Regions from separate parts of the Specibacter sp. NPDC057265 genome, predicted to be linked through region 1. Evidence: riboswitches for the same ligand, from Rfam matches in the RefSeq annotation. Region 1 holds a riboswitch; each other region holds the start of a gene.
What was found. A riboswitch is a leader RNA that binds a small molecule or an ion and turns the genes downstream of it on or off. The one in region 1 is predicted to bind thiamine pyrophosphate.

Region 1 (7,791 bases):
CTGAGGCTTGGGGCCCTGATGTGTGCTCTCCTGCTGGAATGCCGCCGAGCCTGCGCAGCGCCGTTTCGTGCTGCGCCAACTTCGAAAGCGCCGCAGTGGCAGTGCCTGAACCCTGGGTGTCCATGGCGACCCAAGCTGCAGCTGCCTCATTGAGAAGCGCATGCAGGTGCCTGGCGTGGTGGTGCAGGCGCTGCGAGCGCCGGCTGTTCGGGCGGAAGTTTCCGGAGCTGAGGATCACCGATTCCCGTGCCATGCGCAGGGCAGTGGCGGCGGCGTCACGGTTGGGGCCGGCGTCGTCCCAGACCTGCAGGCGGCATCTGCGACCCGGATCCACGACTGGCAAACCGTGGACCCCGCAGCCCGGGCGTGCCGGGATTGGCGGCTTTCACTTGCTGTGCCGGCTGATGTCAGGCGGGCCGGTGGCATCCACAGTGCATCGCGGAGAAGAACGGCGGCAAAGCGGTCATCCCAGCTGGCGCTTGAGCGCAGCCGCCTTCGTGTCAACGACGTGGTGGCGGTCGGCCAGGGAAATGCTCACGGCTGCCACCAGGGTTCCAATGACCACACCGACCAGGGTGTCCGCCACGCGGCTGATGGCTGCCGTGGGCTCCAATGCAGACCCCAAGCCGGTCATGATCAACGCCATGGGTGTGACGGCAATGGTGGTCAAGGTGTAGTTTTTCAGCACCAAAAGTTCGGCCAAGACCTGGAAGGCCACGACCAACAGCACCGACGGCCAAAAGCCGAGCGGGAGCGACAGCAACACCAGGGCCACGGCCGCCCCCACCACGTTTCCCACCAAACGTTGGATGCTGCGTTGGACGGTCATGGCGTAATTCATCCCCTGCAAGGCGGCCACTGCGCCCATGGTGGCCCACAGCGGATGGTCAAAACCCAGTCCGACGGCGGCCCACCCGGAAAGCATGGCGGCGGCGGCAATGCGCAGGGCATGGACCATGCTGGATGCGGAGCCCAGCCCCGGCAGGGCGGCTGCGAAAAACGTGGGCGGCTCCGCCCACGCGGCGGCAGCGTCATTGCTGGAGGCATCTGGCATGTGTTCCCCCGGCACCGGGATGCCTCCCAGCCTGCGCAGGGCTTTTTCGTGGTCTGCCAACTTCGAAAGCGCCGCGTGGGCGGCGGGGCTGGAGTGTGCGGTGTTGCCCAGTTCCCACGCCGCAGCTGCCTCATTCAGAAGCGCATGCAGGTGCCTGGCGTGGTGGTGCAGGCGCTGCGAGCGCCGGCTGTTCCGGCGGAAGTTTCCGGAGCTGAGGATCACCGATTCCCGTGCCGAGCGCAGGGCGGTGGCGGCGGCGTCACGGTGGGGGCCGGCGTCGTCCGTTGCCGGTTTCCGGACGGCTGCCAGGGCGCGGGCCACGGCCAGGCGGGCCGGACCCAGCGGGACCACCAGCACCGGGGCCATGGCCGCCAACCACCCCACCACCACGCCGATGCCCATGGCAATGAGTGGCCGGGGGAGGGCCGCAAAATTGTGGGTGTAGCCAGCGCCTGCCCCCGCTGCGAAGACCAGGATGACGGCGCCGGGCCCGGTGATGCGAAACGCCGTGAAAATGTGCGAAGCCACCGCAGCCAGTGCCGACAAGAGCACAATTTGGCTCAGCATGGTGACTCCCGCGGCCCCCAGCAAGGCCCCCACAGCAATGGAGACAAGCATGCCGATGGCCACAATGGCCATCATGCGGGCCAGCCGCGAATACGGCTGGTAGCGGCCGAAGGCGCTGGTCAATGCACCCAGCGCCGCAATCCCTGCCAGCTGCCGCTCACCCAACAAGCCCCCGGCAAGCAAAACAATGGACGCTGCAACACCCACCTTGATGGCGGTGGCGAAGATGGCGTCGGCGGGACGAAGTACAAAGGCGCCGCGCCAGGCGGCAGGGGAGAAGGCATGGGCCAGTGCAGCGCCAATGTGCTGGGACCGAGGGGCGGACATCATCTGCCCAGTCTATTAGGTATTTTACTAGTAAAATAGTTTCGGGGTCTGTGAGAGTCGTCTCTAGACTGGATGCATGACTGGCAAAAATGTGGACTTCGTGGACCGGGCACGCCAAGGATGGGAGCGTTCACGTCCGGAACTCGATGTGTCCAGCATTGAGGTCATGGGACGCATTGGCAGGATTGGTGCGCTGGCCTCCCAGCGCGCCGGCCGCGAGCTGCTGCCGGCGGAGATCACCCGGGCCGAATTTGACGTGCTGTGCACCCTGGCCCGGGGCGATGGGCCCATGCGTGCCAGCGAGGTCACTGCCGCCACCATGCTCAGCGGCGCCTCCACCACGAAGAACGCCGAACGGCTGGTCAAGCGCGGCTTCATTGAACGGCTGCCGTGGGAGCGGGACGGCCGGGTGGTCCTGATGCGGCTGACCGCTCAGGGCGAGGAACTTGTGGACCGCGAGTTTCCACGCCTGTTGACAGGGGACCGTGAGATGCTCGCCGGGCTCAGCGCCAAGGAACAGCTGCAGTTGGCTGCGCTGCTGCGCAAGATTGCCCTCACCATTGAGCCGCCAGCCCAGCATCCTCCGGCCACCATGCCTCGGTCCTGCTGACGGCCATTTCCCGGCGCAGTGGATTTTCAGCTCTCTGGCCGGCAGGGAAAGCCGGCACTCGGTGCTCCGGACGTGCCCTTTGAATCCCGGCGAAGCTTTGTCCAAGGCGTGCTGCCCGGTCGCCCCTCGCCACGGCCCCGGCTGCGTTTGAAGAATTTGTCCACCAACTTTGGTACGTTATACGGACCAGGGCCTGCATAGGCCCGTATTCGCTGCGCAGTAGGTGCACCCGGCGCGTGTGCCATCGATGACCCGATGAAGTGTCACAAACCGCAAAGGAATGCCCCATGTCAGACCAAGTTTTTCAACTGCTGGCCATCGCCGTCTATTTGGCGGGGATGCTCGCCATTGGATACTTTGCCTTCAAAAAAACAGACGACCTCGACGACTACATGCTTGCCGGCCGCGGGCTCAAGCCAGGGGTTGCCGCGCTTTCCGCCGGCGCCTCGGACATGTCAGGCTGGCTCCTCATGGGCCTTCCCGGGGCCATTTATCTCACTGGACTGGTGGAGGCATGGATTGCCATAGGCCTCACCATCGGGGCTTGGTTGAACTGGAAGTTCGTGGCGCCAAGGTTGCGTTCCTACACATTTATTTCACAGAACGCCATTACCGTCCCCAGCTTTTTTGAAAAGCGCCTCAAGGACAACTCGCACCTGCTGCGCATTGCCGCGGCGGCCATTATCCTGGTGTTCTTTACCTTCTATGTGTCCTCGGGCATGGTGGCGGCCGGAAAGTTCTTTGAGGGATCCTTTGGCTGGTCGTACCTGGCCGGCATGGGCGTGGTCACGGTGGTCACGCTGGCTTACACGCTCTTTGGCGGGTTCATTGGGGCCACGCTGACGGATGTGGCCCAGGGCCTGCTGATGTTTGCCGCGCTGATGGTGGTCCCGGTGATGGCCGTGATCCAAACCGGCGGCGTTGGCGCCACGGTGACGCGCTTGCAAAACATCGACCCCGAGGCCTTGAACTTGTTCAGGGGCTTTGGGGAGGGGAACACCCTGGTGTGGCTGGTGGGCATCTTTTCCACCGCTGCATGGGGCCTGGGCTACTTTGGCCAGCCCCACATCATTGTCCGGTTCATGGCGTTGCGTTCCCCGCAGGATGCCAAGGCGGGGCGCCGCATTGGCATTGGCTGGATGATTTTGACGGCGGCCGGGGCTGTCAGCACGGCATTGATTGGCATCGCCTACTTTGCCGACAATCCCGCTCTGGAGCTTGGCGACCCGGAAACGGTGTTCCTGAAATTGAGCCAGATATTCTTCCACCCGTTCGTGGCCGGCCTGGTCCTGGCGGCCGTGCTTGCCGCCATCATGTCCACCATCTCCTCCCAGCTCATTGTGTGTTCCTCGGCGCTCGTTGAGGACCTGTACAACATGACCGGGCGCCAGTCCACGGCCAAGCAGCAGGTCATTCTGGGCCGGCTCGGCGTGCTGGTGATTGCCGTCGTTGCAGCCCTCATCGCCCTGGACAGGGAATCGAGCATCCTGGAGCTGGTGTCCTTCGCCTGGGCCGGCTTTGGGGCCGCCTTTGGTCCTGTGGTCCTGCTGAGCCTGTACTGGCGCAAGCTGAGCTCGCAGGGTGCCCTGGCGGGCATGGTTGTGGCCACGGTGGTGGTGTTTGTCTGGGGAAAGACGCCGGTGTTGCATGATGCAATGTACGAGATTGTGCCCGCATTCCTCCTGAACCTGATTGTGGCAGTGGCCGTCTCCAAGTTCACCTACAAGGAAAATCCCGTGATTGAGTCTGAATTTACGGCAATGGTGACCGATTCGGATCCGCGCAAGGTTGCCACCGGCGTCGTGCGCTAGGCCCGGCGGCGACCCTGGTGGCGTGCCCTGGGTGCTACCCCAGTGCAGGCAGGCGGGAGAGCAGTTCTTGGGCGGCCGCGGTGGGATCCGCGGCGTCGGTGATGGCGCGGACCACAACTATCCGCGAGGCACCGGCGTCGATGACCTGGTCCACGGTGGACAGGTCCACACCACCAATGGCGAACCACGGCTTGGCCGTGCCCAGCGAGGCGGCATGTTCCACCAGGGAGAGCCCGACGGCGGCCCGGCCCGGTTTGGTGGGGGTGGCCCACAGCGGGCCCACACAGAAGTAGTCGGCGTCCGGGTGGGCCGCGGCGGCGGATACCTGGGCGGGGTCGTGGCTGGAGAGCCCCATCGACACCGGGCCCACCAGCGAGCGGGCGGCCGGCAGCGGCAGATCCTTCTGGCCAATGTGGAACACGGGCGCACCGCTGAGGGAGGCAAGGTCGGCCCTGTCATTCACGGCCCACAACTTGCCGGATTCCTCCGCCACGGAACGCAACACGGCCAGCAGCTCCAGCTCCTCGGCGGCCTCAATGGACTTGTCGCGCAGCTGGATGATGTCCACGCCGCCGGCATAGGCTGCGCGTAGAAAATCGGCGAAATCCCCCTGACGGGTGCGGGCGTCGGTGCATAAATATAGTCTGGCCGCGGCCAGTTGGGGCGCCGTGGAGGGTGCGTCGGCAGCGGGCATGGCGTCATGGATGGCAGAAGAGCTGTGCATGTCTCATAGACTAGTGCAGTACCGCGGGAGCCAGTGAAGCTGGCTGAGAGGACGCCTGATGCGTCGACCGACATTCGCCCCCTTGTGGGCGTGGAACCTGATCCGGGTCATGCCGGCGTAGGAAAGGAAAATACATGGGATCTTCAATGCCCGGCTCCGGCACTCCAGCACCCCCCACCCTTGACGTGGCAGTCATTGGCGGTGGCATTGTGGGCCTTGGCATTGCCTGGGAAGCCCAACGCTCGGGCCGAAGCGTAAAAGTGATAGACCCCGCCCCTGCCTCCGGAGCCACCTTCGCCGCGGCCGGGATGTTGGCGGCCATCAGCGAACTGCACTATCAAGAGCAGCCCCTGCTGGAACTCATGCTCGCCTCCGCCGCGCTGTGGCCCGAGCTGCTGGCCTCCCTGGACGCACCAGGTCTGCCGGAGACGGGATTTGTTACGACGCCGACCCTCGTTGTGGGGGCCGACGCCGCGGACCGGCAGGCGCTGGCCGATTTGCGCACCGTGCAGCTCCAGCACGGACTGCAGGTGGAACAGCTGAGCATCAAGGACGCGCGGGCTGCCGAGCCCCTGCTCAGTCCCCAGATTTCCTGCGCCCTGCGCATCGCCGGCGACCACCAGCTTGATCCGCGGGCCACCGCCGCCGCGCTGCGTCAGCGCCTCAATGAAGTGGCCGCCGCACGTGGGGACGGGGAAGGGGCGTTCGTGGCCGGGCAGGCTGCCGCGCTGTTGTGGGAGCACGCCGGCAGGCACGCCCAAGGCCGCGTCACCGGCGTCGCCCTGGCTGACGGCCGTGAAATCCACGCCCGGGAGGTCATTGTGGCCAATGGCCTGGGCGCGGCTGAATTGCAGGCACTGCCGCGGGGCCTGGAACTGCCGCTGCGCCCGGTGCACGGCGATATTTTGCGCCTGCGCGTCCCCGGACACCTGCGCCCACTGATCACCCACACGGTGCGCGGGATGGTGCGGGGGATGCCGGTGTACATTGTTCCCCGTTCCGACGGCACGGTGGTCATTGGCGCCACGAGCCGGGAGGACAAAACGGCAGGGGTCAGCGCCGGAGGCGTGCACCAGCTGTTGCGGGACGCCCAGCTCCTGGTCCCTGCCGTGGCCGAGCTGGAACTGCTCGAATGCACCGCCCGGGCCCGGCCCGGGACACCGGACAATGCCCCGCTGCTGGGCCGGGTGGCGGGGGAAGGCGGCCAGGACATTCCGGGACTGATCATTGCCACCGGCTTTTTCCGCCACGGGGTGCTGCTGACGGCCATGGCCGGGCAGCTGTGCCGCCAACTGTTGGGCGGCATCACCGACCTGGCGTGGCTGCCCTTCCGCCCGGACCGGTTTTCACCCACTTTGTCCCCCAACCTGTGCCCCACCCTTCCGGGGCCGTCACATGAGGAGCTTCCATGAACACCATTGATCTCAACGGCGCCGCGCACCAGGTGGCTGAGGGAACCACGGTGGCCGATCTGGTCACTGCGGTCACCGGACGTGCCCTGCTGCCCACCGGGCAGGCGGCCGACGGCGGCCGCCTCGGCGTGGCCGTGGCCCGCAACGCCCATGTGGTGCCCCGCAGCCAGTGGGCGCTGACAGCTGTGGGACATGCCGACGAACTGGAAATCGTCACGGCCGTCCAGGGTGGCTGAACTGCGCAGCTGCCCGGCCACCCGCCGCGGGGCCCCGTGGCGTCCTTGTTTAGTTCCTGCAGGAAAGTGAAATCCCATGACTGAAAACCTTGCCCCCAACGATCCCCTTGTCATCGCCGGGGTGAGCCTTGAATCCCGTCTGATCATGGGCACCGGCGGTGCGCCCAGCCTGTCCGGGCTGGAAGCTGCCCTGCGCGTGTCCGAAACCGAACTGACCACCGTGGCCATGCGCCGCTACAGTGTCCAGGAGGCGTCCGGCGGCGGCACGAATTTATTCAAGCTGCTGCTGGAGAACAACATCCGCATCCTGCCCAACACCGCCGGCTGTTTCACGGCCAGGGAAGCCGCCATGACGGCTGAACTGGCGCGCGAGGCCCTGGAGACCGACTGGGTGAAACTGGAGGTTGTGGCCGATGAGCACACCCTGCTGCCCGACGCCCTGGAACTGGCCGATGCCACCGAGCAGCTGGTCAACCGCGGCTTCAAGGTCTTCGCCTACACCAATGACGACCCGGTGCTGGCATGGCGGCTGGAACAGCTCGGCGCTGCCGCCGTCATGCCGTTGGGAGCACCCATTGGCACCGGGCTTGGCATCCTCAATCCACACAACATTGAACTCATAGTGTCCCGGGCGGGTGTTCCAGTGGTTCTCGACGCCGGCATCGGCACCGCCTCCGACGCCGCCCTGGCGATGGAATTGGGCTGCGACGCAGTGTTGCTGGCCACGGCCGTGACCCGGGCCCAGAACCCGCAAATTATGGCCGAAGCCTTTAAATACGCGGTCAGAGCTGGCAGACTGGCAGCTCTGGGCGGTCGCATTCCCAAGCGATCCCATGCTTTGGCGTCCTCGGCCATGGCCGGCCGTCCCGACCTGTAAAGGGAGAAATAAATACCGGCAAACGAAGGGGTTCGCTGTGGATGCGCAAGATGTCCTGACCCGGACTGAAAATGACCAAGCCTTGGCAACTCTGCCGCACTGGCGTTACCTGGGTCCGCTGCAGGCCGCCTTTAAATGTGCTTCCCCGGCTGCGGCCCTGGAGTTGTTGGCAG
Region 2 (7,791 bases), on a different contig from region 1:
TCAAAGGAGACGTTTCGAAGCACTGGATGGGTGTTGGCTCCGGTGCCAAAGGAGCGGCCCAGATTCTGAAAGGACACGCTCATGGCGGCGGTTCCTTGCGGATCCATCGTGCTGGGCGCGGCTGTAGGGGACGGCGAAAGCAAAGCAGGCATGGGAGCACTCCATCGGTCCTGGCGGTAGCACCCTGCCAAACATCGCCACTTTTGAAGGAAGTGGCGACCAGGGTTGCTGCGGCGTCGCTGAGCCAGATCTCTCGGCCGCTCGGGATGGTCGTTTCCAGAGTAGAACGGCTCTAAGGGGTGGAGCAATTAGGTGGCCAATCGCAGTTCTCACGGCGTAACAATCCACCCCGGTCCGGCCCCCAAGGCACTGGGCAAGCACGCCCCGGGGGGATTAGGCTCAAAAGATGGCTGCCATCAATGACCCTGAACTCATCAAGCGCCTGCTGACCACGCCCGGCCGTTGGGCGGTGGTGGGTTTGTCAGGCAACCCGCTGCGTCCTGCCGTGGATGTTGCCCGCTTTCTACAGCGGGGGCTGGGTCATGAAATCATCCCCGTGAGCTTAAAGGGCGACGACGTCCACGGGGCCAAAGGCTACAAATCCCTGGCCGAAGTGCCTGGTCCCATTGACGTGGTGGACTGCTTTGTGAACTCCACCAGGGTTGGTGCCGTGGTGGATCAAGCCATTGCGGCAGGAGCCAAGGCGGTGTGGCTGCAATTGGGTGTGGTGGATGAGCAAGCCGCCCAGCGAGCACTGGACGCGGGCCTGGACGTCGTGATGGACACCTGCCCCAAAATTGAGGCCGCCCGGTGGGGGATGTACCCGGGATGAGCGCGTTGGAGACGCCGCTGGCCGGGTTCGAAGCGGGTAGCGTTGAACCATGACGGACATTGTTTACTACACCGCGAGCACCCTCAATGGGTTTTTGGCTGATGCCAGCCACTCCCTTGACTGGTTGTTCTCAGTGGATAATGCGGGCGCACCGGACATTGCTGCGTTCATGGACACCACGGGTGTTTTTGTGGAGGGCGCCGCCACCTACGAGTGGGTGTTGCGCGCTGAGAACCTGATGGCCGAACCCAGGAAATGGCAGCAGTTCTACGGGGACAAACCCACCTACGTCTTCACTTCCCGGAAGCTGCCCATCCCGGCAGGAGCGGACGTGCGCCTGGTCAATGGTCCGGTCACATCGGCATTGGCTGATATCAAGGCTGCGGCAGGGGACAAGGATGTATGGATTGTAGGTGGCGGGGACCTGGCCGGACAGTTTCTCGACGCCGGGGCCCTGAATGAACTCATCATTAGTTTTGCCCCCGCAGCGTTGACCGGCGGGGCGCCGCTGCTGCCCCGATCCGTGGGGCCTGAGCGGCTCAAACTGCGCAGCGCGCAGCAACATGGCCAGTTCGCCATGTTGCGCTACGAAGTGCTTGCAACCGGCGGCGCCGCATGAGCATCGCACCTTCATCCCTGCGCGCCGCGGCATTGAACCTGCCCGGGGCCTATGAAGACTTCCCCTTTGGCGCGGAAACCAGCGTGTTCAAGGTCAAGGCCCCCACAGGGGACCGTCCGGGCAAGGTCTTCGCCTTGGGGGATCTGGACAGCCAACCTTTGAGCATCAGCCTCAAATGTGATCCCGAGCTCGCGCCGGGTCTGCGCGAGGCAAATCCCGGAATCACCGGTGGGTACCACCTGAACAAACGGCACTGGAACACTGTTGACACCTCCCGCGTGGAGGAACAGATGGTCCTGGAAATGCTGGAGGATTCCTACGATCTAGTGGTGGCCGGCTTACCCAAAAAGCAACAAACCGCCTTGAAATGGAGTGCCCATGCCGCAGGGGAGTAGCAATTTGGATTATCCGCAGCTGGGGTTGACCCGCCTGGCGGCACTCACAGCTGCGCAGGACATTCCCTGGCCCAAGGGATTCAGCCACGTGGACAAGACCACCACAGTGGGCAGCGGCCCGGAGACCTTCGCTGCGCTCGCAGAGGGCATCATGACGTGGGAGATTCAACGCCGGGCCGGGTTGACCGTCAAGGCCCCGCCGCGGGCCACGGTGGGTGCGCGGGTGGTGAGTGGATTTGGTGTGGGCCAGCTGCGGCTCCCCGTACCGTGCGAAGTGGTGTGGGCTCTGGAGCCGCAGCGGCTGGAGACGGATGAGGGCAGCGCGGTGACAGTGGCTGGTTTTGGCTACGGGACCTTGCCGGGCCATCCCGCCCTGGGCGAGGAGGCCTTCCTGGCCCTGATGAGGCCCGACGGCGCCGTGCACTTTAGGCTGCTGGCGTTCAGCAGACCGGCGGGATTGATATATACCCTGGGCTCCCCGGTGACCAAATTGGCCCAGGCGGGCGTGACGCGTTCATACCAGCAGGCGGCGAGGGCGTTGAGCGGCGGATTCTAAGTGTCGCAGGCGCCGGATTGTCCGCCGCTGGTGTGCATGGTGGTGCGTTGGATGCCAAGGTGGGCTGTTCTGCGCCGGATTCCATGCCGGTTTGGCGCAGGGGGTGCCATGCGCCAGACCGGGTGCGGCTTTGGCGCCTGAGGTTCCGTCTGCAGGACTGCATGCCTGAAATGCAGCCTGGTTGGCCCATGGTGCTGCGTTGGATGCCAAGGTGGACCATGCCGTGATGCGGGGACTGTGCCGAACTTGTCAGGGCCCCAAGAAATGGTTTTCGGGTTTCCATCCCACCCGGTTCCATGATCCCCCACCGTGTCAGTTTGGACATCGTTGCCTTCCACGCCCGGGGGCATCTGTTGTGACGGGCCGCAAAGTGACCACCCCAAGAATTTCCCAATGGGCTATGGTAGGCAGAAGCGACACGGGGTGCCCCGGCGCGGCGCAAGCCGGTCAGGAGCTGAGATTAAACCCGGTGAACCTGCTCCAGTTAGTACTGGCGAAGGGATGTCAGCACCGGTCAACGGTCATCTACGTCTACGTGCCTTCGTCACCCGTCGAAAGGTGATTCACATGAAGTCCACAACAGTTTCCCCCAAAGCCCTGCCCATCCACGACCAAGTAGTGCTGGTCACCGGAGGCGCGAGGGGACTTGGTGCCCGCCTGGTGCAGTCTTTCCTCAAGGAAGGCTCCCGTGTGGTGATTAATTATTTAGAAAGCGCTGACGCGGCGCAGGGAGCAGCGGCAGCTTTTCCTGAACGGGCTGTGGCCCTGCAAGCAGATGTACGTGATGCGCAGCAGGTCAATGCCATGGTTGAAAGGGCCGAGGCGCATTTTGGTTCCCCCATCACTACGGTCGTCAACAATGCACTGGCCGACTTCTCCTTCAACGGCGACGCGCGACCGCAGGCGGACACGTTGAACTGGGAGAACCTGGAGCAGCAGTTCTCCGGAACTGTACGCGGGGCGTTGAACACTGTGCAGGCAGTATTGCCCAAGATGCGGGCAGCCGGCTTTGGACGCGTCATCAATGTCGGCACCAATTTATTTCAGCACCCGGTGGTCCCCTATCACGATTACACGGCCGCGAAGGCTGCCCTGCTGTCGCTGACCCGCACTCTTTCCCACGATTTAGGCCCTGCCGGGATCACAGTCAACATGGTTTCAGGCGGCTTGTTGCGCAGCACGGATGCCAGCTCAGCCACCCCGGAGGAAGTTTTTGACATGATTGCCGCCGGGACCTCGCTGCGGCGGGTCACTACGCCGAAAGAGTTCGCGGACGCTGCCTTGTTTTTCGCCTCCCCCTGGTCCCGCGCGGTGACGGGACAGAATCTCATTGTTGACGGCGGGCTGGTAAAGGGATGACTTTCGAAACTCGCCAGCTGCACTTGAACCTGTTCATCTTCGGTTGTGGACACCATAAAGCCGCATGGCGCCATCCACAATCACCAGTTGAGCAGCTGGGGGATGTCACTTATTTAGAGCAGTTGGCCCGCACCGCCGAGCGCGGTTTCCTGGACGCGGTGTTTTTCGCCGATGGGCACGCCGCAGCTAATGTCGCCGACGGGCCGCTGTGGTTCCTTGAACCGATGACCGCGCTGGCGGCCATGAGTCGGGCCACAAGCAGGATTGGTCTGGTCAGCACCATTTCCAGCACCTTCCACACCCCGTTCCATGCGGCGCGGATGTTGGCTTCACTGGACCATATTTCCGGTGGCCGGGTGGGTTGGAATGTGGTGACCTCCATGTTCGACGCGGAGGCCCGCAACCATGGGCTGGAGCGCATGCCGGAGTCTCTGGACCGGTATGCCCGTGCGGAGGAATTCATCGAGGTGGTCCTGGGTCTCTGGGACTCATGGGCTGACGACGCGCTGCGTTACGACCGGTCCGGTGTCTACGCGGATCCGGCGGGGGTGCGGGCCATCAATCACCGCAGCGAGCGGTTTCTCGTCGATGGACCGTTAAATGTGCCGCGTCCGCCGCAGGGTCACCCGGTGCTTTTTCAAGCCGGGGCATCAGAGGCGGGCCGGCAGTTGGCTGCCCGCCGTGCCGAAGCAATCTATGCCGTGGCCTATGACCTGCCCAGCGCTCAGGCGTATTACCGGGATCTTAAGACCCGAATCCGCCAAGCCGGGCGCAACCCGGGCGCCGTGGCGATCATGCCCGGGTTGGTCACCTACCTTGGTTCCACCGAGGCAGAGGCTAAAGCCAAGCAGCGCGAACTTGATGAACTGCTTCCAGCCGAAGATTCGCTGCGCCAGCTGGGCCAGTTCGTGGGGCAGGACTGCATGGACTGGGAACTGGATGCTCCCGTTCCGTTGCTGCCACCGCTGGAAGAATTCACCGGGCCCAAGGGGCGGTATGCCACCATTCAACGGATTATCGCCGTGGAGCGGCCCACCGTCCGTGAACTGCTGGGCAGGCTGGCTGCCGGTGGCGGCCACTGCACCATGGTGGGCACGCCTGAGCAAATTGCGGACAAAATTACCCATTGGTTCGAGCATGAAGGCGCGGACGGTTTTAACTTGATGCCACCGACCCTGCCCGGAGGCCTTGACGACTTTGTAGACCACGTTGTTCCGGTCCTGCAGCAACGCGGACTGTTTCGTCACAGCTATGACACCGATACACTCCGGGGGCATTTGGGCCTGTCCCGGCCTGGAGGTGCCCTGAGCGCGCGGTCACGATAAACCTCAGGGAAGGCGGGAAGGACCGTCCCAGGGTTTACGCCGGGAATTAAGCGCCGAGGAAAAATTCCAGGGCAATGCCGTCTGGATCCTTAAAGCTCAGCGCTGTCCCGTACGGCGCTTCCACCAGACCGCTGTGGCGGATGTCCTGATCATCGAGGAGTTGCGCACATGCCTCAAGCTCCGCACGGTTTTCCACCTTAAAGCCAAGGTGGTCAAGGCCGGGGGTTTTGGGCTCGAAGGGGTTCCCTGAGCCGTGGTCATGTTGCGTCAATCCCAGCGTTATTCCTCCGGGCAGGGCAAATATTTGCCGCGAGAACGGCCCGTCGTTCATGGTGGCGACGGGTTTAGTGTCCCAAAGGCGTGAATAAAAGGGCACGCTGACTGCGAGATTTGAAACAGTGAGTGCAACATGGTCAATACCAATAAATGAGGGCATGTTAGAACCTTAGCCAACGCATCATGCACCCAAAAACCCCGGTTGGCTTTCTCAGGAGCCAACCGGGGTTTTTGAAGGAGAAACTACCCGAAGTACTTGGGCAATGTTCCCTCGTGTGCTGTGCGCAATTCATCCAGCTCCGCGCTGAACAGGCCCTGGATGTCCAGGGCCCCGCCGGCGGCGTCCACCACGCCGATGCGGGCCACCGGGAAGCGGCGGGCGGTGCACATGTCATTGAAGCGCACTTCCTCGCTGCGTGGCACCGACACCAGGGCACGGCCCTGCGTTTCGGAGAACAACAGGGTGAAGGTGTCCACACCATCGCGGGCGGCCACTTCATCCAGGGCCACGCGGGCACCGGTGTTGAAGCGCAGCGCGGACTCCACCAGGGCTGCGGCAAGGCCGCCCTCGGAGAGGTCGTGCGCGGAGTCGATCATGCCGTCACGTGAGGCGTTGATGAGGATCTGACCCAGTTCACGTTCACGTTCCAGGTTCACCGCCGGGGGCATTCCGCCCAGGTGGCCGCGCATGTTGGCCCACTCGGAGCCATCCAGTTCGGCGGCCGTGGTGCCCAGCAGGTAGATGGCCTGGCCATCCTCAACCCAGCCCGACGGCGTGCGGCGGGCAACGTCGTCGAACTTGCCCAGCACCGCCACCACGGGGGTGGGGTGGATGGGGGTGGAGCCCGTCTGGTTGTACAGGGAGACGTTGCCGCCCGTGACCGGAATGCCCAAAACCATGCACGCATCGGAGAGGCCGCGGATGGATTCCGCCAGCTGCCACATCACGTCGGGATCCTCGGGGGAGCCAAAGTTCAGGCAGTCGGAGACAGCCATGGGGATCGCGCCGGAGGTGGCGACGTTCCTGTAGGCCTCGGCCAAGGCCAACTGGGCGCCGTGGTACGGGTCCAGGAAGGTGTAGCGGCCATTGGCGTCGGTGGCCAGGGCCACGCCCAAACCGCTTTCCTCATCGACGCGGATCACGCCTGAATCATCCGGGAATGCCATGGCCGTGTTGCCGCCCACATAGCGGTCGTACTGGTTGGTGATCCAGTCCTTGGAGCACATGTTGGGGGAGGCAATGAGCTCCAACACGGCTGCCTTCAACTCCTCCGGCGTGGACGGGCGGGCCGCATCTTCCACCGAACCGGTGAAGGTGTTGGCCTGCAGCGAATCCTGCCAGTCCGGCCGGGCGTAGGGGCGGTCATATACCGGGCCGTCATGGGCCACGGTGCGCGGGTCGACGTCGACAATGACTTCGCCGTCCCACTTGATGATCAAACGGCCGGTGTCGGTGACCTCGCCGAGCCAGGAGTACTCCACGGCCCATTTCTCCATGACCGCTTCAAAAGCCGCCACGTTGTCCGGGGAGACCACCGCCATCATGCGTTCCTGGGATTCACTCATCAGGATTTCGCCCGGTGTCAGGGAAGGATCGCGCAGCAGGACGGAGGTCAGTTCAACTTCCATGCCGCCGTCGCCATTGGAGGCCAGCTCACTCGTGGCGCAGGAGATGCCTGCCGCGCCGAGGTCTTGGATGCCTTCCACGAGGGAGCCCTTGAACAGCTCCAGGCAGCACTCAATGAGCACCTTCTCGGCGAAGGGATCGCCCACCTGCACGGCGGGGCGCTTGGAGGGCTTGGTGTCGTCGAAGGATTCCGAGGACAGGATGGAGGCACCGCCAATGCCGTCGCCGCCGGTGCGGGCGCCAAACAGGACCACCTTGTTGCCCTTGCCGGAGGCGTTGGCCAGGCGGATGTCCTCATGGCGCATCACTCCCACGGCGAGCGCATTGACCAGCGGGTTGCCCTGGTACACGGAGTCGAAGACCATTTCGCCGCCAATGTTCGGCAGACCCAGCGAGTTGCCGTAGCCGCCGATGCCGGCCACTGCACCGTGCATGACACGTGCGGTGTCCGGGTGGTCAATGGCGCCAAAACGCAGCGGATCCATCACAGCCACCGGGCGGGCGCCCATGGAGATGATGTCACGGACAATGCCGCCAATGCCGGTGGCGGCGCCCTGGTACGGCTCCACCATGGAGGGTGAGTTGTGGGATTCGATCTTGAAGGTCACGGCCCAGCCGTCGCCCAGGTTGGTGACGCCGGCGTTTTCGCCAATGCCCACCAGCATGTCCTTCTTCATTTCCTCCGTGACCTTGGCACCGAACTGGCGCAGGTGGTTTTTGGAGGACTTGTAGGAGCAGTGTTCGCTCCACATGACCGAGTACATGGCCAGTTCCGCGGCGGTGGGACGGCGGCCCAGAACCT
Region 3 (7,791 bases), on a different contig from region 1:
GCAATGTCGGCAATGGACTTCAACTCAAGGACAATGTCGGCCTCATGGCCGGCAATGCCCAGCAGGGCGAAGCCCGGGGCCTTGCGCTTGAGTGAGGACAGGGCATGGTTGCCGAGCCCACCCTGGCCACCTGCTGCAGCCACATACTCCGTACCAATGCCCACCAGGTCGGCAAGGACGTTGCCTTCCTTGTCCTTGATGACGGTGCCGTCGGGAACTTCAAGGACCAGGGTGTTTCCGTCCTTGCCGTCGCGCCAGTCACCCATGCCGGGCTGGCCGTTGCCGCCGCGGCGGTGGGGTGCATGGTGGAAGTCAAGCAAGGTGGTGGTCTGGTCACTGACGCGGAAAATCACGCTGCCGCCGTCGCCGCCCTTGCCGCCGTCGGGCCCGCCCAACGGTTTGAATTTTTCACTGTGAACTGAGACGCAGCCGTGGCCGCCAGTCCCGCCGGATACATGCAAAACAACCCGGTCAACAAAGCTGGCCACTGGAATCTCCTTGAATAGAACTTGGTTTCTGCGCATCAATTCTAGTCCGTTGCTGAAACTAGGCCCGGATGCCGGCGGTGAAATGCGTTTGTGTTAAAAGACAGTGGAGCGGGCCAGGCGGCCCGCTCCACTGACAAAAGCTTTGGTGTTAGACCGCAGCTGCGACGATGTTCACAACGCGACGTCCACGACGCGTGCCGAACTCGACTGCGCCTGCGTCCAATGCGAACAGCGTGTCATCCTTGCCACGGCCAACGCTTACGCCGGGGTGGAAGTGGGTGCCGCGCTGGCGGACGATGATTTCGCCTGCCTTGACAACCTGACCACCGAAGCGCTTGACGCCCAGGTACTGAGCGTTGGAGTCGCGACCGTTGCGAGTGGAACTCGCACCCTTTTTATGTGCCATTTGAAATGCCTGCCTTTTTACTAAAAGATTCTAAGTGGATCGAACGTCTTTCGCCCTATTAGGCGATTGAAGTGATCTTGACCTTGGACAGTTCCTGACGGTGGCCCTGACGCTTCTTGTAGCCGGTCTTGTTCTTGAACTTCTGGATGACGATCTTCGGCCCGCGAAGATCCTCCAACTTCTCAGCCGTAACCTTGACATTTACCAGATCCGCTGCGGCGGTGGTGATTGTCTCACCATCGACCAGGAGCAGAGCGGGCAGCTCAAGCGTGCTGCCAACTCCACCGGGGACGCGGTTCATGGTCACGTGGTCTCCGACGGAAACCTTTTCTTGACGGCCGCCTGCGCGGACAATCGCGTACACCACTGGGGAACTCACTTCTCTCGACGTTTATTACAAAGTTTGATGCCGGCTGCGAATCATGATTGATTGCCGCCAACCGCATGCAGCCGCTGTTCAAAGTTGAACAAACGCGGCATACACACTGTGTGCCTCAACGCCGTGGACCTCAATGGAGTTCTGCCATGGAGTGGTTGCCCTAGGTGTTGGCGTAAGCACCGAAGATCAAGAATACGCTAATTCCGGGTCCGGGAGCAAATGAGACAGGTTTGGTGGCCGCGGATCACAGCTGCTGTTCGCAAAATGATCCTTGGCCGCTAAACCGTACTCCACAACTTTAGCGTGAATACCGCGGAGTTTGCGCAAGCACCCGTCCAACGGGACCTTCAATTGCCGCCGGGGGTGGTGGTGTTAATCACCCAAGCCGCGATCGACGGCGCCCTCCCGGGCGTGCGGTGCTGCAAAAAACTCCAGTTCCAGCGCCACCGAACGCCGGAAGGCGGTTGCCATGCGCTCCCGCTGTGCTGCCGAGGCGCCGCGTGCTGCGGCGTCCATGATTTGGATGGCCCGGTGGGTGGCGTGCACAAAGTCGGTGGCCGCGTAGCTTTCAATCCACGCCCCGTAGGGGTGGTTCCCGGGGAACTTTTCATAATCGGCGTGCAGCGCCGTGCCCACGTCCGCATAGATCCAGAAGCAGGGCAGCACCGCCGCGACCACTTCCCCGTATCCGCCCTCGAAGGCGGTGCTCTGCAGGTGCTCGGCATAGCGCCGGGTCACCGGTCCGGGAGGCGCGGGGGGCGCTGCATCCAGCCACCCGTCATGAAGCGCCAGCTCCTCCTCAAGGCACTGCTGGGCGCTGTGCGCCCAAAAACGCTGTTCGGCGAGGGTGGGTGCCAGGACGCTGGCTTGGGAAAGCACCCGGGAATAGCTGCCCAGGTACAGGGCATCCTGCGCCAAATAATAGTCAAAGTGTCCACGGGCCAGGGTGCCTGCGGCAAGTTCCTTGATGAAGTCAAGGTTGAAGATGGCCGCACGCATGTCCTTGCACTGCTGCCACAGCCAGCCGCTGAAATCCTCTCCGGGCCCCGGTGCGCTGCGGGGAAGGTCAACCGCGGCGGGCCCCCACAGGGCATGGAAGTGGTTCACCGGGCCGGCCCCGCCGCCCACCTGCAGCTGTGCCGACGTTTCCAAGGCGCCCACCAACCATTCCTTCGCCCGTTGGATGCTCAGCGCCCAATCCCCGCCGTGCGCCTGCAGGGTTGCCACGGCGGAGGACAGGGCACACCCCGTGCCGTGGGTGTTGACAGTGTCAACGCGGGGGGCGGAAAACTCCTGCAGCGTTCCCTGGGCGTCCACCAGCGCATCGGGACAGTGCTTCCCAGGCAAATGCCCGCCCTTGACCAGCACCAGCACTTGATGGGCACCGGCCAGTTCACGCCCCTGGGCCAGGGCCTGCGCCCAGGTGGTGGCCAGGGGTGCTTCCAGCAGGGCCGCCAACTCGGCAAGGTTGGGTGTCACCAGATGCGTGTGCGGCAACAGATCCAAAAGGGCCTGCCGCGTCCCGGCTTCGACAAGGGAATCACCACTGGTGGCCACCATGACCGGGTCCAGCACCACGACGGGCGGTTGCGTGCGCTGCAGCCACCGGCCCACCGCCGCCATCGCCTGGGCCGTTCCCAACATGCCGATCTTGACTGCGTCAACAGTGATGTCCGTCGAGATGGCATCAAGTTGTGCGGTGAGGAAATGCCCCGGCGGCACATGGATGGCCTGCACGCCCTGGGTGTTTTGGGCCGTCAATGCGGTGACGGCGGCCAAGGCATAGCCGCCGTGGGCCGAAATGGTCTTAATGTCAGCTTGGATGCCGGCACCCCCTGAGGGGTCCGAGCCCGCTATGGCCAGGATGCGTGGATGGCCGGTGTGGCCATCGCGGCGGACCGCAGGTGCCGGGGCAGGTGAATCAAGGGCGGTTGTGCTCATGGGACATCCCTTCGCCGGTGCTAACCGGGCAGGTTCAACGGGTGTAGTCTCAGCCGGCCCTGGTGGCCTGGCACCCCGTGTCTGATCCCACCCTAACCCGGAACATGCAAAAAACCGGCCCGCGCCGCCTTGAGAAGATGTCATGGAGCTTCTTAAGGCGGCGCGGGCCGGCAGGGTGCCTGCGGTTGGGCGGGCTGGCTACAGTTCCGAGGCGGGAACCCCGACGCCCAAAATGATGGGTTCAGCGCTCTTCACGGCCACCGGCGCGGCGGCAGGCACCACCGCGGCGGCACTGCTGTGCGGAGCCGAGCCCTGACCGTGCTGCACCGAGTCCACGGTCTCCACTGCAGTGTCGGCACCGCCTTGGGCGCTGCGTGCGCTGCGGTTCCGGCGTGGCCGCCGCGAACGGGCGCGGCCGCCATCCCCGGCGTCCCCGGGCACAGATACTGCCTGTTTTTCGCCGGCCACGGCCTCCACGCCGGACGTGGCGCCCTCCTGCACGCTGGGGGCAGCCAACTGGTCCAGGGCCTGGGCCAGACCCGCCAGCGCGGCCGCCTTGTCCACCGGGGTGGATTCGGCCAGCTCCCGGCTTTCCCCCCGGTGCCCACGGGGCAGCTCCACGGCTTCCCCGCCCAGGGTGAGGGTGGCGCCGTCGGACGCTGCAGCCGGTGTGGTTGCAATGGCGGCCCCCACCTGGCCGGCAGCTGCCGGCTCGTGGTGTGCGGCGGCAGCGGCGGCGGCAATCGCGGCCAGCGCAATGCGGGCCTCCTGGGCTTTCTGTACCTTGGCGGCGTCAGCTGCCGCATCCACTGCCGGTGCGGCCGGAACGTCATGGCCGGCTTCCAACTCCGCCTGCTGGGAGCGGTTGCGGTTGCGCTTGCGCTCGCTGCGGGTGGAGCGGTTGGCTGTGCGTTCCTGCTCGCGGGGCTCGTGCTTGGGCGCCTGGGAGGGGGCGGAAACCACCTCCACGGATGCGGCGTGGTTGCGGCGGTGCTCCACTGGAATCTCGTGGGTGACCATGCCGCGGCCTGCGCAGCTGGGGCATTGTTCGCCAAAGACCTCCAGCAGGCCGGTGCCCATGCGCTTGCGCGTCATTTGGACCAGACCCAGGGAGGTGACTTCGGCGACCTGGTGTTTGGTGCGGTCGCGGCCCAGACATTCCACCAGCCGGCGGAGCACCAGGTCACGGTTGGATTCCAGCACCATGTCAATGAAGTCGATGACGATGATGCCGCCAATGTCACGCAGGCGCAACTGGCGCACCACCTCCTCGGCAGCCTCCAGGTTGTTCTTGGTGACGGTTTCCTCCAGGTTTCCCCCGGAGCCGGTGAACTTGCCGGTGTTGACGTCCACCACGGTCATGGCTTCGGTGCGGTCAATGACCAGCGAACCCCCCGAGGGCAAGAACACCTTGCGTTCCAGGGCCTTGTTGATTTGCTCGTCAATGCGGTGGGCGGAGAAAATGTCCTCCTCGCTGCTCCACTTTTCCAAACGGTCCAGCAGATCCGGGGCCACATAGGTGACATACGCCTCGATGGTGTCCCAGGCCTCCTCACCGGAGACGATCAGCTTCGTGAAGTCTTCATTGAAGACGTCACGCACCACCTTGATGGTCAGGTCAGGCTCGGCGTACAGCATTTCAGGCGCCAGCGTCTTGGCCGACGCGGCCCTGTTGTTGATGCCTTCCCATTGGGCGCGCAGCCGGTTGATGTCGTTGGTGAGCTCTTCCTCGCTGGCACCCTCGGCAGCCGTTCGCACAATCACGCCGGCGTTCTCCGGCAGGTGGTCTTTGAGCACGCGCTTGAGCCGGTTGCGTTCGACGTCGGGCAGCTTGCGGGAGATCCCGGTCATGGAACCGCCGGGGACAAACACCAGGTAGCGTCCGGGCAGCGAAATTTGGCTTGTCAGGCGGGCACCCTTGTGTCCCACGGGATCCTTGGACACCTGGACCAGCACCGAGTCCCCGGACTTGAGGGCATTTTCAATGCGGCGCGGCTGGCCCTTGAGGTCCGCGGCGTCCCAGTCCACCTCGCCGGCGTACAGCACGGCGTTGCGGCCGCGGCCAATGTCAACAAAGGCCGCCTCCATGCTGGGCAGCACGTTTTGGACCTTGCCCACGTAAACGTTGCCAATCAGCGAATCCTGCTGGGTCTTGGACACAAAGTGCTCGGCCAGGATGCCGTCCTCCAGGACGCCAATTTGAATCCTGTCCTCACTTTGGCGCACCACCATGACGCGGTCCACCGATTCCCGGCGGGCCAGGAACTCGGCTTCGGTGATGACCGTGCGGCGGCGGCCGGAGTCGCGCGAGTCACGGCGGCGCTGCTTTTTGGCTTCCAGGCGGGTGGAGCCGCGCAGGCTTGTCACACGGTTGCTGGGGGCCGCCTCCACGGCTGCCCGGGGCGCCCGCACCCGGGTGACGGTGTTGGGCGGGTCGTCATCGTTGCCGCCACTGAGTTCCAGATCGGCATCGCCACGGCGCCGCCGCCGGCGTCGGCGCGAGGACACGCCCTCTTCGGCTGCCTCCGTCCCGAATTCCGCATCCTCGCCGCTTTCGGCCGGCTCGGCGGACTCCGTGGATTCGCCGCCACGGTTGCGGCGGTTGCGGCCGCGCCGGCTGCGGCGGTCACCGTCACCGTCTTCGCCGGCTTCGCCCTTGTTGTCCTCCCCCGCGCCGCTGATGGTGTCCCGTGCCACCACCACGGGCGTGGACAGGCTCAGATCAGGTGCCAAAAACAGCGCGGACATGCCTGTTGCCGGCTCCTGGAAAAGGGTGCCGCCCGCGGCGGAAGCGCTTGGGCTGCGGTCCGGTTCGGCCATGGGCGCCGCCGGCGTGGCTTCACTGTCGACGCCGGCATCGACGACGGCGGCAGCGGCTTCCTCCGGGGCGGGCGCGGCAGCCTGCGGGGCGCCGGTTGCGGCGGAACTGCGGCGGCGGCTGCGCACATTCCTGCCGGTCCCGGTGGACGCGGCGGCGTCGGCCGGGTCGGCGGCGGATTCCGGGTCAGCGGCGGCGGCTTCCGGGGTGGAGACCGCTGCGGCCGGGGCAACGGCCCTTCTTGACGCACGGCGGGCAGGCGCCTTGGCAGGGGCCGGGGCGTCCACGGGCTCCCCGGCATCTGCCGGCATCTGCTGCGCCTGCTTTTCGGGCACCTCAAGCTCGGGCACCTCAAGCTCCGTCGGCTCCGCGGAAATCCTTGGGACGGCGGCACTTTCCGCAAGGGGCTTGCCTGCCGGGGCCTTGGCTGCGCGGCGGCGGCGTGCGGGCGCCTTGGCAGGTGCCTGCCCTGCACCTTCGGCGGCTTCACCGGCTGCCGGGGCGGTGCCTGTGGACGCGGCGCTGGTGGTGGGAACAGCCGTGTCAACGCTGTTGCGGGGCAGTTCCTCCTGCGCTGCGGCGGGGGCCATGACAGGTGCCGTGGCCCGGCGGCGGACAGGACGCTTGGCCTTGGCCGCGGACCCGTTTCCGGCCTCCGCGGCTGTGGCAGAGGGGTCCGTGCCTTCCGGAAGCGGGGGCGCGGGGTCAATTGCAGAGTCGGCCGGGGCGGCGGTCCCGGCAGCGTCGGTGGCAGGTGTGGCCTTCTTGGCGCGGCTGCGCCGCACCGGGGCCTTTTTTACCGGCGCGGATTCGGCTGCCCCGTCAACGGCTGCCGAAAGGCCTTCCGTGCCGTCCGCAGGCTGCGTGGCGGCAGAGCTGGCGCGGCGTGGGCGCGTGGTTTTGGCTTTGGCGGGCGCGGCTGCGTTGGCGGTGCCGGCGTCGGGGGCCTGGGCGCCGTCGTCGCCATGGTGTGCTGCGTTGGAGGCGGACTGTTCATTGATCATAGGGGCGTTACTTTCGCGCCGCAGCAGCCACCCCCACATTGGGCGCCACGTGCGGCAGATGTGTCAGCCCCCGCAGGCGCTGACTGAAGTCGTCTAATTACTTTTCAGGCGGCACCAACTTCTGGGTGCGCAAGCTCGCAAAAAGCCAATGGTCTGCGCCAATATGTCTAAGCAGTGGATCGCTGCGCGTCTCTGGCAGCGTCGTCACCGTACAATCTGTGGGCGAACCATTGGACCGATGGGCGCATGTGGGTCGCCAACCAGCCAGCACCATTGTCTCATACGCTCCCGTCAACGGGGCTGTTCCAGACAGGGCGCGTTCGGATGGGCACGCTACAATCAGGACACCATTACCGGCCTCGATGAACAAGGGATCCCATGTCCAGCAGTAAAAACCCCACCGGCAGCCGCACGGAAACGGCCATGCCCGCCCTGGTGCGGGACAGGCCCTTTGGCTGGTTCCTGGTGATTGCCGGCGGAATTGCCTGGCTGGCATCCTTCATTCTGGTGCTGGAACGCCTCAAGCTGTACAGCGATCCGAACGCCACCATCAGCTGCGACGTCAACGCGTGGATTTCCTGCGGCGAAGTCATGAAGACGCAGCAGGCAGCCATTCTGGGTTTCCCCAACCCCTTCATTGGGGTGGTGGGTTTCGTGGTGGTGATCACCACCGGCATGGTCCTGCTGGCCGGCGCCCGCATGGGCCGCTGGTACTGGCTCGGTCTGCAGCTGGGCATCACCGCGGGCATGGCGCT
Region 4 (7,791 bases), on a different contig from region 1:
GTGCGGCCGTCCTCGTCAAGTTCGATTTGTTCCTTGCGGACGTCTTCGCTGACGGTCTGGTCGTCAACAACAGTTTCCGTGTCCAGACGGACACGCTCCACCGGCACGGTTTCCTTGTCCACCACGGGGCGTTCCTCATGGAGGATCACCTCATGTTCCTCTTCGCTCAGGGCCGGGCCGCTCAGGGCATCACCGGCATTGGCTTCGGTGATGGGCTCGCGTTCCAGGCGGACCTCCTCATGCTGCACCGGAACCGTGGTGGTGACATTTTCAGTGACCACGAACTTGCGCAGGCGTGCCCGTCCGGCTTCCTGCCGTTGCGTGCCCACATGCAGCTGCTCCTCTGAACGGGTCATGGCATCATCAGTGGTGGGACCGGAGGTGTCATGCCCCACCGTGCCCTGCGCCGTGCCGGCATCGTAGGCCTGGTTCGTGGAGGTGTCGTTGCTTGAGGTGTCCGCAAAGTTGCCGCGCCCCGTGGTGTCATCCTCAAAGCCCTGATCAAAGCCGGAGGAGAGCCCGTAGTAGCTGTAAAGCTGGTCCTGTTCGTCCACTTCCAAATGACCGTCGGGTGCTACGCGGGGGGCGTCCTTGACCTTGTCCTTGGTGTAGGGAATGACAATGTCGTCGCCCTGCTGGGTGGCATCCGCCAGGGGTGCAAAGGACTCGGAAGTCCCAAAAAGACCTGTCTTGACAGTCACCCAGCTCGGCTCCGAGGTTCGGTCGTCAAAATAAATCTGGCCAATGGAGCCGATCTTTCCTCCATCGCTGTCCAACACATTGCCGCCGCCGGATACCAGGGCGGACAGGTTATCGGTGTGAATCATGATGTTCTCCTTCTCGTACTCTTGATAAGGCTTCCATCTTGCTTAACCGGGCGGGGCCGTTGAAGCGGTTTCGGAACCAAATGGTCCCTGGATTCCTGGCTTGTGGCAGCTTCTGCCGAAGCCGGCCAAAGAGGGGTCACAGCCAAAAACCTCGCCCAAAACCCATGGAACACTCCTTGGATTCATAAATCAAGGGAAGCATCCGGAAATAAGCCGAGCGGAGCTAAATGGGCCGCATGAGTTTTGGATATAAGCCCCGCTTTATTTCGCTGGGGAAGTCCGCCGTCGTCATCGTGCATTGGCTTGGGCCCGTGCGCGGGGTATGCTAAAGCCGCAATTCAAACACGACAGGGGAGCGTCCACCCGGCCTGGGTAGCGGCGCTGAGAGTGCGGTTCACCGCAGACCCTCGAACCTGCTCCGGTTAGTACCGGCGAAGGGAGTCGAGTTCTCTTCGGCTGCGCGGAAAGTCCGCTGCTGCCGCCCCTCCTGAAAAGGAGGAACCATGGCCAAGTCATATGCAGGTGAAACTGCTCCGCAGCAAGACCAACTCAAGGCATCACGGGCCAAAAAATCGTGGCGGGTCGTTGACATCGTCATTGTCTCGGTGCTGGGCGTGGCGGTGGGGGTGATTTTCTGGCTGTGGTCGGTCGGTTACGGACTTATCAGCGCCGCCACCGTCGCCTTCCCGCCCATCTCCGCCCTGTACGGCGGCGGCTGGCTTATTGCCGGAGTGCTGGGCGGATTGGTGATCCGCAAGCCCGGAGCCGCGCTGTACTGCGAACTGATCGCAGCATCCGTGGAGGGGCTGCTGGGCACCCATTTCGGTTTCACCGTGCTGCTTTCGGGCCTGGTTCAAGGCTTGGGTGCGGAATTGGGCCTGGCCCTGTTCCGCTACCGCCGGTTCACCTTGCTTGTGGCCCTGGTGGCTGGGGCGCTCGCGGGCCTGGGGCTGGGGCTCAATGACAATTTTGTGTACAACGTGGAATGGGCGGCCGATTGGAAGGCCATCTACTTGGTCCTGGCGATGATTTCCGGGGCCTTGATTGCCGGCCTGGGTTCCTGGCTGGCAGTGCGCGGCCTGGCGCGGACGGGGGCGCTGGCCAATTTGCCCTCGCGCGGCGCCGCCACCGAGCGGGCCGTGTAGAGATGAAGAAACTCTCCGGGGGTGCCCATGTCATCGGCGCCCCCGCCGGCGTCAGTGCCCAAGGATGGGGGTGGCAGCATTCGGGCCGCGCCACGCCCGCCGTGCAGGGCCTGGATTTGGACATTGCACCCGGAGAGCGGGTGTTGCTGCTGGGGCCTTCCGGAGCTGGCAAGTCCACGCTTTTGCATGCCCTGGCAGGGGTCCTGGGCAATGACGAAGAGGCTGATGAACAGGGAAGGCTGCTCATTGACGGCCGTCCCGCAGCTCATTGCCGCGGGGTGGCCGGGCTTATGCAACAAGATCCGGACACGCAGGTGGTGCTCTCGCGCATTGGCGACGACGTGGCGTTTGGGGCCGAGAATCTGGCGGTGCCGCGTGCGGAAATTTGGCGGCGGGTGCCCGCTGCCCTGGAAGCCGTAGGACTTGCACTGCCGCTGGATCACCCCAGCTCCGCATTGTCCGGCGGCCAAAAGCAGCGCCTGGGTCTGGCCGGGATTTTGGCCATGCGCCCGGGATTGCTCCTGCTTGATGAACCCACCGCCAACCTCGATCCCGCCGGGGTGGTGGAAGTCCGTGATGCCGTGCGCCGCAGCTTGGATGAAAGCGGGGCCACCTTGGTGGTGGTGGAGCACCGCGTGCACGTGTGGCTGGATGTGGTGGACAGGGTGGTGGTGCTGGCGCCGACGCGGCTGGGGGAGCCTGGCGGGGTCTTGTTCGATGGCCCCCCGGCCGCCGTGATGGCCCAAAGCCGCACGCAATTGGCCGCTGCCGGGATCTGGGTGCCGGGCTACGTGCCCACCACCGTGCCCCGTGCCGCGGCAAGGGACGACGCCGGCAGGCAGCTGCTGTTGGCAGCGGAAAGTTTGGCGGTCTCCCGCACCAAGGGACGGAAGAGGCAGCCGGCGGTACCCGTCGCCGTCGTTCCTGCGGTGCAGGTGCTGGCCGGACAGGCTTTGAGCGTCACAGGTCCCAATGGGGCCGGAAAGTCCACGCTGGCTTTGACGCTGGCCGGGCTTTTGCCGCCGGCGGGGGGCCGGTTGGAGGCGCTGCCGGAGTTGGCCCGGGGGGCCGGGGCGGTGCCGCTGGCCTGGCGCGGACAGGAGCTGATCAGCAGGATCGGCACTGTTTTTCAGGAACCGGAGCATCAGTTTGTGACCCACAGTGTGCGGGAGGAGCTGTTGTTTGGGCCCAAGCTGCTGGGCCGTGGCAGCGGCATGGCTGATGAACTGCTGGCACGGCTGCGTTTGGAGCATGTTGCAGATGCCAACCCCTTCACGCTCTCTGGTGGTGAGAAGCGGAGATTGTCGGTGGCCACGGTGTTGGCGGCCAAACCGCAGGTGCTGGTCCTGGACGAGCCCACCTTTGGGCAGGACGCCAACACCTGGGCGGAGCTGGCCTCCTTGGTCAATGAACTCCTGGATGCCGGGACGGCCGTGGTGTCAGTGACCCACGATGCGGCCTTCAGCGCCGTCCTGGGCGGGAAGCAGTTGATCATTGGCGGACCCGCTGCAGCGGACGCCGGCGCTGTGTGCGCCGCCGCGGGGCAGGGGGCGCGCAAATGAGCGTGGACATAATTGCCACACCCCGGTCAACGGCCTGGTTGGCCCGCGCCAATCCCTTGGCAAAATTGGCTGCCGGCATGGCCGTCACAGTGGTCTTGCTGCTCAGCGTCGACTGGGTGTCGGCGCTGGTGGCCTTGGCTTTGGAATGCGCCCTGCTTCCGCTGGCCGGTTTGAGCATCCGCATGTTGGCCGTGCGCGGCTGGCCCATCCTGGTGGCGGCCGTGACAGGTGCCTGGGGAACTGCCTTGCTGGCACCCAAGACAGGAGAGCTGCTCCTCTCCTGGGGGCCTGTCATTATGAGCAGCGACTCGCTGCAGGCGGGCCTGGCCATTGGCCTGCGCGGGGTTGCGATCGCCCTGCCGGGGATTATGGTCTTGGCTTCCACCGACCCCACTGACCTGGCCGACGCCCTGGCGCAAAAGCTGCGCCTGCCGCACCGCTTCGTGCTGGGCGCCTTGGCCGCCATGCGGCTGGTGGGTCTGCTGATAGCTGAATGGCAAACCCTGGGCATGGCCCGGCGGGCCCGCGGCGTGGGGGCCGAACCTGGCTTGTTCAGTGGATTGAAGGCGCAGTTGGGGCAGGCCATGGCTCTGCTGGTCCAAGCCGTCCGGCGGGCGTCGAGGCTGGCGGTGACCATGGAAGCCAAGGGATTCGGCGCCGGGGAGCGCAGTTGGGCGCGGGAATCCACCTATTCCCAGGTGGACGCCACGGTGGTGGCGGCCGGCGTGCTGCTGGCCGCGGCCTCGGTGGGGGCCGCCGTGATGCTGGGAACATGGAACCCGGTGTGGAGGCTTGGTTGATCCCCCGCAGCCAACCCAGCGGGTAACGTGGAGGGAAGGACCAGGAGACAGGGAATTTTTTCCCATGACTGTCAGTTGACGTTTATCGCACCGAATGGTTATTGCGGCCACATTTCGGGCCGGGATGCCAAAAAGATCACAAAAAGTGCTTTAAATATGCATCCCATGATATAAATTAAGTTATGACTCAAGTGGCTGCAGAAACCGTCGGCAATCTGGTGCGGGATGCCCGCAATGGCAAGGGGTGGACCCAGGGCGAATTGGCAGGGCATCTGGGCACCAGTCAAAGCGCCGTGGCGCGGATGGAACAGGGCAAGCAAAATTTGAGCCTGAAAATGATCCAGCGCATGGAGTCCCTGCTGGAGGCCAATTTATTTAGTGTGGGCGCCACAGCCAAAAACACCGTCACTCACCTGCGGGTCCATGGCGGCCGCCAACTGTCCGGACGTGTGGAAGTCAACAGCAGCAAAAACGCCGGAGTGGCTTTGCTGTGTGCGAGTTTGTTGAACCGCGGCACCACCATCCTGCGCCGCCTGGCCCGCATTGAAGAGGTCAACCGCATTGTGGAGCTGCTCACCTCCATTGGGGTGGAATGCACCTGGCTCGAAGACAACGACCTGCAGATCCGCCGTCCGGCTGTGCTGAATCTGGCCGCCATGGACATTGCCGCGGCCAAGCGCACCCGCAGCGTCATTATGCTGTTGGGCCCGCTGCTGGATGAGGCGGACCCCTACCGCATCCCCTACGCCGGCGGCTGTGACCTGGGCACCCGCACGGTGGAGCCGCACATGCAGGCACTGCGGGAGTTTGGGCTCAATGTCAACGCCCATGACGGCTTTTACCAGGTGCAGGCCCCCCGAAGCGATGCTGAAGACCGGACCTTCGTGCTCACCGAGCGCGGTGACACCGTGACGGAAAACGCCATCATGGCCGCCGCGCACCGCGAAGGCACCACCGTGATTCGCAACGCCAGCCCCAATTACATGGTGCAGGATCTGTGTTTTTATTTGCAGGGACTCGGCATCAAGGTGGAGGGGGTGGGTTCCACCACACTGACCATCAAGGGCAAGCCGCGCATCGACGTCGACATAGAGTATGCCCCTTCCGAGGACCCCATCGAGGCCATGAGCCTGATTACTGCAGGGATAGTGACGCAGTCCGAGGTCACCGTGACCCGGGTGCCCATTGAGTTCATGGAGATTGAACTGAAGGTTCTGGAGCAGATGGGCTTCATGTACCGCAAGTCCGCCGAATACTTCGCCCGCAACGGCAAGACCCGGCTGGTGGACATCACCACGCTGCCGTCCACCCTGAAGGCGGCCCCGGACAAAATCCATCCCATGCCGTTCCCCGGCCTGAACATTGACAACCTGCCGTTCTTTGCCGTGATTGCCTCCTGCGCCCAGGGCACCACCTTGATCCATGATTGGGTGTACGAGAACCGGGCCATCTACCTGACCGAACTGAACCGCCTGGGCGCCGGGGTGCGGCTGCTGGACCCGCACCGCATTGACATCACCGGCCCCACCGCATGGCGTGCGGCTGAAATTGGCTGCCCTCCGGCGCTGCGCCCGGCCGCCTGCATTTTGCTGGCCATGCTGGCCGCCAAGGGCACCTCCGAATTGCGCAACATCTACGTCATTGAACGCGGCTATGAGGACCTTGCCGAGCGGCTGAACACCGTTGGTGCTGAAATTGAGTACTTTCAGGACTGAGCTGCGCGGTTCCCTGGACGACGCCGGTCCGCCGGCCGGTGGGTAGGCTGGGGGACATGTCCCCCTGGTCTCGCCGCGCAACGGCCCCTGACACTGCAGCTGCCGGCCCTTCCGCCGGGGACGGCCGGCCTTTGGTGCCGCTGGTGCTGGGGGAGCTGCTCGTTGAAGTGCTGCACCTCCCCGCCCGCCGGGCCAAGCGGCCCCCCAAGACGGTGGTGCAGTTCAGTGTGGGGCCCACCCGGACCCTGATGCAGCCGCAGGAAGTCCGTGCTCTGATCGCTGGAAAAGTGGGCATCATAGACTCCTGTGCCGGCGGCAGCGACGCCTTTCTCTGCGATGCCGCAGGCGTCGCTGCCATGGCCACGGCCGGGAAGCCGTCCGAGGCTGGAAAATGGATGGCTGTTTTCCCGCCGGAGGCCCTGGCCCTGGTGACAGGCCCCGCCATTGATGATCCGGCAGTGGTCATCAACGCTGCCGACAAGGCATTGCTGGAGCAGTGGCTGGCGGCGCTCGCGCCACGCTGACGGAAGTTACAGGGTCGCCAGCGCCTGAGCCAGATCGCCCTGCAGATCCGCCAAATCCTCCAGACCCACCGAAAGGCGCAAAAAACCGTCGCTGAGGCCAATGCTGGCCCGGCCCTCCGGACCCATGGCCCGGTGCGTGGTGGTGGCCGGGTGCGTGATGAGGGATTTGGCGTCGCCCAAATTGTTGGAAATGTCAATGATTTCCAAGGCGTTCAACAGGGCAAAGGCAGCATCCTTGCGGGTGCCGGAGGCAGGTTCAGCCAGTTCAAAGGTCAGCACCGTCCCCCCTGCCTTCATTTGCTTTTTGGCCAGCTGGTGCTGCGGATGCGAGGGCAAATAGGGATAAAGCACCTTTGACACCTGCGGCTGGGCCTGCAGGAATTCACCCAGTGCCAAGGCATTCCGGCAGGAGTGGCCGACCCGCAGGTTCATGGTCTCCAGACCCTTCAAAAGCACCCAGGCATTAAACGCCGACAACGAGGGCCCCGTGTGGCGCATGAGGTTCTTGACGGGCCCGTCAATGAATTCCCTGCTGCCCAGGATGGCCCCGCCCAGCACCCGGCCCTGGCCGTCAATGTGTTTGGTGCCCGAATAGACAATGATGTCCGCGCCAAAGTCTCCGCAACGCTGCAACAGCGGCGTGGCAAAAACGTTGTCGGCCACCACCTGCGCTCCGGCGGCGTGTGCCAAATCGCAGACAGCCTGCACATCAATGATTTCCTGCATGGGGTTGGACGGTGATTCAAAAAACACGGCTGTGGTGGGAACTGACAGGGCCTGCCGCCACTGCGCCAGATCGGGACCATCCACAAACACGGTCTCCACCCCCCACCGCGGCAGCAGTTCATTGAGGATTACAAAACACGAGCCGAACAGCGAGCGGGCCGCCACCACCCTGTCCCCGGCGCCCAGCAAGGCGCCCAGGGCGGTGAACACGGCCGACATGCCCGACGCCGTGGCAAAGCACGCCTCCTTGCCCTCCAGCAGACGCAGACGTTCCTGGAAGCCGGCGACCGTGGGGTTGCCGTAACGTGAGTAGACAAAGCGGTCCACTTCGCCGGTGAAGGCGGCTTCGGCGGCTTCGGCGGATTCGTAGACAAATCCGGAGTTCAGAAACAAGGCCTCCGAGGTTTCCTGGAAGTTGCTGCGGTCCAAGCCGCCACGCACGGCTTGGGTATCCTGTGCCCACGTGGCGGCTTGTGCATTGAAGTTGCTCAC

Region 2: it holds a riboswitch for thiamine pyrophosphate, as region 1 does, so the genes downstream of both, ACFUCV_RS11535 (3-oxoacyl-ACP reductase) here and thiO (glycine oxidase ThiO) in region 1, are expected to answer to the same signal.
Region 3: it holds a riboswitch for thiamine pyrophosphate, as region 1 does, so the genes downstream of both, ACFUCV_RS02550 (bifunctional hydroxymethylpyrimidine kinase/phosphomethylpyrimidine kinase) here and thiO (glycine oxidase ThiO) in region 1, are expected to answer to the same signal.
Region 4: it holds a riboswitch for thiamine pyrophosphate, as region 1 does, so the genes downstream of both, ACFUCV_RS10035 (ECF transporter S component) here and thiO (glycine oxidase ThiO) in region 1, are expected to answer to the same signal.

What each region holds. Positions count from the first base shown of each region.
Region 1 is NZ_JBHUYE010000018.1:2,283-10,073, forward strand. Features, by position in the region: gene ACFUCV_RS12000 (FUSC family protein) at 1-334, opposite strand, end outside; gene ACFUCV_RS12005 (FUSC family protein) at 464-1,951, opposite strand; gene ACFUCV_RS12010 (MarR family winged helix-turn-helix transcriptional regulator) at 2,025-2,558, shown strand; gene putP (sodium/proline symporter PutP) at 2,846-4,369, shown strand; gene thiE (thiamine phosphate synthase) at 4,404-5,093, opposite strand; TPP riboswitch at 5,108-5,234, shown strand; gene thiO (glycine oxidase ThiO) at 5,228-6,505, shown strand; gene thiS (sulfur carrier protein ThiS) at 6,502-6,741, shown strand; gene ACFUCV_RS12035 (thiazole synthase) at 6,818-7,618, shown strand; gene ACFUCV_RS12040 (4a-hydroxytetrahydrobiopterin dehydratase) at 7,656-7,791, shown strand, end outside.
Region 2 is NZ_JBHUYE010000016.1:25,226-33,016, forward strand. Features, by position in the region: gene ACFUCV_RS11510 (ABC transporter ATP-binding protein) at 1-83, opposite strand, end outside; gene ACFUCV_RS11515 (CoA-binding protein) at 407-832, shown strand; gene ACFUCV_RS11520 (dihydrofolate reductase family protein) at 882-1,451, shown strand; gene ACFUCV_RS11525 (MmcQ/YjbR family DNA-binding protein) at 1,448-1,846, shown strand; gene ACFUCV_RS11530 (DUF1990 family protein) at 1,830-2,402, shown strand; TPP riboswitch at 2,812-2,921, shown strand; gene ACFUCV_RS11535 (3-oxoacyl-ACP reductase) at 2,970-3,761, shown strand; gene ACFUCV_RS11540 (LLM class flavin-dependent oxidoreductase) at 3,758-5,086, shown strand; gene ACFUCV_RS11545 (VOC family protein) at 5,133-5,522, opposite strand; gene purL (phosphoribosylformylglycinamidine synthase subunit PurL) at 5,606-7,791, opposite strand, start outside.
Region 3 is NZ_JBHUYE010000002.1:124,086-131,876, forward strand. Features, by position in the region: gene obgE (GTPase ObgE) at 1-488, opposite strand, end outside; gene rpmA (50S ribosomal protein L27) at 637-894, opposite strand; gene rplU (50S ribosomal protein L21) at 953-1,261, opposite strand; gene ACFUCV_RS02550 (bifunctional hydroxymethylpyrimidine kinase/phosphomethylpyrimidine kinase) at 1,646-3,214, opposite strand; TPP riboswitch at 3,204-3,302, opposite strand; gene ACFUCV_RS02555 (Rne/Rng family ribonuclease) at 3,413-7,036, opposite strand; gene ACFUCV_RS02560 (vitamin K epoxide reductase family protein) at 7,415-7,791, shown strand, end outside.
Region 4 is NZ_JBHUYE010000011.1:103,597-111,387, reverse strand. Features, by position in the region: gene ACFUCV_RS10040 (DUF2382 domain-containing protein) at 1-827, opposite strand, end outside; TPP riboswitch at 1,167-1,284, shown strand; gene ACFUCV_RS10035 (ECF transporter S component) at 1,331-1,972, shown strand; gene ACFUCV_RS10030 (ABC transporter ATP-binding protein) at 1,975-3,534, shown strand; gene ACFUCV_RS10025 (energy-coupling factor transporter transmembrane component T family protein) at 3,531-4,334, shown strand; gene ACFUCV_RS10020 (UDP-N-acetylglucosamine 1-carboxyvinyltransferase) at 4,517-6,049, shown strand; gene ACFUCV_RS10015 (hypothetical protein) at 6,106-6,573, shown strand; gene ACFUCV_RS10010 (O-succinylhomoserine sulfhydrylase) at 6,580-7,791, opposite strand.